Regions from separate parts of the Aliiglaciecola sp. genome, predicted to be linked through region 1. Evidence: riboswitches for the same ligand, from Rfam matches in the RefSeq annotation. Region 1 holds a riboswitch; the other holds the start of a gene.
What was found. A riboswitch is a leader RNA that binds a small molecule or an ion and turns the genes downstream of it on or off. The one in region 1 is predicted to bind thiamine pyrophosphate.

Region 1 (2,208 bases):
CCGTAGATGCCTAGATTGATGGGTTCGTATTGGCTGCTAAAATCTTGTTCGGCATAGGTGTAATTTCTGCGGGTGTTTTCGTCAATATCTCGGCCGAAGAAGCCAACTAACCACTGTGTTGTGTCATCAAAAATCAAGCCATTATCATTTGATACAACTCGTAAATCTATGCTGGTTAAGTCTCTTTCGCGAAAGTAGTAATCCGTTGAACTGTATTCCCACGGATGAAAGCCCACATAAGTCCAATCTTCGTCATAGCCATACACAGAGTCAGATGTGGTGTGATTTAACGAGCCAATTAGGGTGGATTGGGCAAACTCAATATTCGCTTTAATACCAAATGCATGAGTTTCTTGGGTATCAACACCGGGTTCATCTGAACGGGTGATCCCGTCATTATCAAGTGAAAAAGCATCGTAGCCGTTATCAATATCAAAATACTGATAATTAAAATCTATTGTTGTGTTTTCAGTCGCTAAATATTTCAACTTTAATCGAGCAGTTAATTCATCAAGATTATCGGTGTCATCCCTATCAAGAAATTGATTATAGATAAAGCCGTCACTTTTAAACTGATTGATAGCAACACGATAAAACAGTTTATCGTTAATTTGATTTCCGTAAGCTGCACCAATATTCCAAGTACCTTGCTGAGCAACGGTAGCAAGAAATTTGGTTTGTTGCTGATCATCAGCTTCAGCGGTTTTGATTTTAATGGTTCCAGCCATACCTGCCGCGCCAAACTCAGTGGCTTGTGGTCCACGCAAGATTTCGACTTGTTCAACATCAAACAAAGTGCCTAAACCTGCAAAACCAGAAAAATCGAAATCATCTACCAGTAACCCCACTGAAGGATTATTCGGTTCAGAATACTGACTACGCTCGCCAATACCACGGATTTGAATAAAGCGTCCTCTAGAAGCCCCACTACTAAAATTTATATTCGCGCCCATCCCTAAAATATCTTCAAGATGGAATGCATTCCGTTTTTCAATGATATCTTCAGATATGACACTCACACTAGCGGTTACATTTTGGATATCATTTTCTCTAAAATCAGACGTAACGGTAATTACTTCTAGATTTTCAGCAGACAAGGCTAATGAGGGTATAGCGCATAAAAAAGTAGTGTAAAGTAAAGGAAATTTCAATTTCATTTGGATCTCTTCTAATTAATGAAAAGATCCGGTATTTCGGCAGTAAATGGAAAGCTTTGAGAAGTTCTTGATGACCATTCCTACGCCGGTATTATCCGGATCAGGTATAAGGGTTTCCAACAAATTGGATCTCAGCAAAGAGCACCCCCTGGTGTAACAAGTTATTGTTTAACTTGAACAATCAGATGATAGCAAGGGCGCAATCGAATCTCCATGAATAAATGAGTGTTTTTTAGAATTCAACTATCCCTGTGTAACTTTAACTAAGAAGCCCAGCATTTCGTCTGCCATTTTCAGAAACTTGGGTTAACCAGTTGAATACTCTAAACTTGTAAAAATACGCTGAAAGTAAGGGAAATTATTGAATATATGAATGACAGTTAATTCATACATTCAACTTGAATTTCTCACTTAGTGGTTCAATATAGTTAATCGAAACTTTTCAGCTTCTTAACCTTATTTTGGATTTGAAAATGCAAAACTTTATCTACCACAATCCTACTAAAGTTGTTTTTGGAAAAGACAGTATTAGTAAGTTATCTTCTTTATTACCCGATGCCAAAATCATGTTGATATACGGTGGAGGGAGCATCAAACATAATGGTATCTACCAACAGGTTATTGAACAGCTTGAGGGCCATCATTGGTGTGAGTTTTCAGGCATAGAACCCAACCCTGAATATGAAACTTTGATGAAAGCTGCATCTATGGTTAAAGCTGAAGATGTTGATTTTATTCTTGCTGTTGGTGGCGGTTCAGTCATTGATGGGGCTAAATTTGTTGCTGCAGCCACGCATTTCGATGGAGATCCTTGGGACATTCTAGCCAAGGGGAAAAAAGTTAAACAGGCCACTGCCCTAGGCTGCATTTTAACATTGCCAGCCACAGGTACCGAAACAAACACAGCGGCGGTAGTAACACGGCGCGAGCACAACCTTAAATTGTCCTTTATGTCTGAACATGTCAGACCTAAATTTGCGGTACTTGACCCAGAAGTGACCTATTCTTTACCAGAGCGGCAACTAGCTAATGGTGTAGTCGATGCCTTTGT
Region 2 (2,208 bases), on a different contig from region 1:
TGTGTATGATGAGTGACATCACCCTGTGTACCCCAGATTTCGTATTACAGGATGACCACTATGGTATGGACAGTGGCCACGTACCTGGTGACGGTATGGGGCTTTGTTTACAAGAGATTTTAGGGGTCAAACGTGGTAATTATATGATGCTGACGTGTGAAGCCATGGATGCACAAACCTGTTTAGAACTGGGCGCGGTTAACGAAGTGGTTGAGCGTGAAAACATTGTAGACCGAGCTTGGGAAATAGCCCGCAACATCATGACCAAAAGCCGCTCATGCCGCCGCTTAACCCATTACATTTGTGTTCGCCCTTGGAAAGCCGTGGTTGAGCGTGATTTCAGAATCCACGTTTTATCTGAAATGTATTCATTCAACATGTCCAAATCAGAGCATGACTTTGAATACATAAAATATGATGAAGAATAAAGTTTACTACAAAAGCTTAGCCCTCCATTTGTTGGAGGCTTTGAAATAAAAATCGAAAGAAGTCCTCCTTTGAGGGAGGGCTTTTTTAGGTTTTAAACTCATTTTTTAAGCAAAAATATCCCACTGTATTTTGTCCACAACGTCATCAAAACCCACACAACCTGCAAACAAAAAAAGCAGCTCCACAATGCAGTACTGAGTTCACCTTTGTTTTTTCAAAGATGAATTTATTACTCAATAATCTGCTTGTTAAATTAAATTAGTGTGTTTATATTAGTGCCTCTTGTCGGAGTGCTAGCACGATTTAGTTTACTAAGTAGTGTGAGCTGAGACCGTTAATTCGGGATCCGTTGAACCTGATCGGGCTAATACCCGCGAAGGAAACAAGCGTAATGCTGTAACCATTAAAGTGCTTTTATTGCGGCTTAGTTTTACAGCTTATTTTGCCAATTGGGGTGATCTTCTGCGTTGTTAAATGCAACCTGCCCTTTTCGATAATTGGCGCTTTTCAACACCAAACCTCTCCAGACAAGCAACTTCATTTTTTAACAATATGAGAGATTGCTAATGTCAAATCGTCGTCAAACTCGCGCTAATGCGAAACAATTTATTGATAACTTTAAACCCTTTTCTTATCCCAACTCGAACAAAATCTATGTGCAAGGTGAACTTCACGATATTCGTGTTGGTATGCGCGCAATATCCCAAACAGAGACTATTTTAGGTGGCAGCAAAGACGCACCTATTACCGAACAAAATCCAGATATTCCGGTATACGACTGCACAGGTCCCTATTCCGATCCCACTGCTCAAATCAATATACATCAAGGTTTACGCAAACTTCGTCGTAATTGGATTATGCAACGGGGAGACGTTGAACAGTTAGAGCAAGTTAGTTCTGAGTTTAGCCAAGCACGCAGCAGCGACGATGATTTAGAGCACTTACGATTTAACCGCTCGATAAAACCGCTAAAAGCCAAAGCGGGTAAAGCTGTCACCCAAATGCATTATGCAAAAGCGGGGATCATTACACCGGAAATGGAATATATTGCGATCCGCGAAAATATGGCCAGAGAGGAACTAAGGGATCCGGTTTTACGCCAAAAAGCCCAAGGTAATGCCTTCGGTGCGCTCGTTGGACAACCTATCAGCGCAGAATTTGTGCGCCAAGAAGTGGCACGCGGTCGTGCGATTATTCCCGCCAATATTAACCACCCCGAATCCGAGCCGATGATTATTGGCCGTAATTTTTTAGTCAAAGTAAACGCGAATATTGGCAACTCTGCGGTTACCTCTTCCATCGAAGAAGAAGTAGAAAAATTAGTTTGGTCAACCCGCTGGGGGGCCGACACGGTAATGGACTTATCCACGGGACGCTATATTCACGAAACCCGCGAATGGATTATCCGCAATTCGCCTGTCCCAATTGGTACGGTTCCCATTTACCAAGCCCTGGAAAAAGTAAATGGTGTTGCCGAAGATCTCACTTGGGAGGTATTCCGTGACACCTTGATAGAACAAGCTGAGCAAGGAGTAGACTACTTTACGATCCACGCTGGGGTATTGCTACGTTACGTACCTATGACCGCAAAGCGCTTGACGGGGATAGTATCTCGCGGCGGCTCAATAATGGCCAAATGGTGTTTATTTCATCACAAGGAAAGTTTTTTATATGAGCATTTTCAAGAAATCTGCGAACTATGTGCCGCCTATGACGTATCCCTATCTTTAGGGGATGGAATGCGTCCCGGTTGTATTGCCGATGCAAATGATGAAGCCC

Region 2: it holds a riboswitch for thiamine pyrophosphate, as region 1 does, so the genes downstream of both, thiC (phosphomethylpyrimidine synthase ThiC) here and ABJV04_RS13910 (TonB-dependent receptor) in region 1, are expected to answer to the same signal.

The regions. Positions count from the first base shown of each region.
Region 1 is NZ_JBDWYG010000041.1:147,944-150,151, reverse strand. Features, by position in the region: gene ABJV04_RS13910 (TonB-dependent receptor) at 1-1,157, opposite strand, end outside; TPP riboswitch at 1,218-1,316, opposite strand; gene ABJV04_RS13905 (iron-containing alcohol dehydrogenase) at 1,631-2,208, shown strand, end outside.
Region 2 is NZ_JBDWYG010000017.1:127,446-129,653, reverse strand. Features, by position in the region: gene ABJV04_RS03510 (enoyl-CoA hydratase/isomerase family protein) at 1-428, shown strand, start outside; TPP riboswitch at 706-828, shown strand; gene thiC (phosphomethylpyrimidine synthase ThiC) at 996-2,208, shown strand, end outside.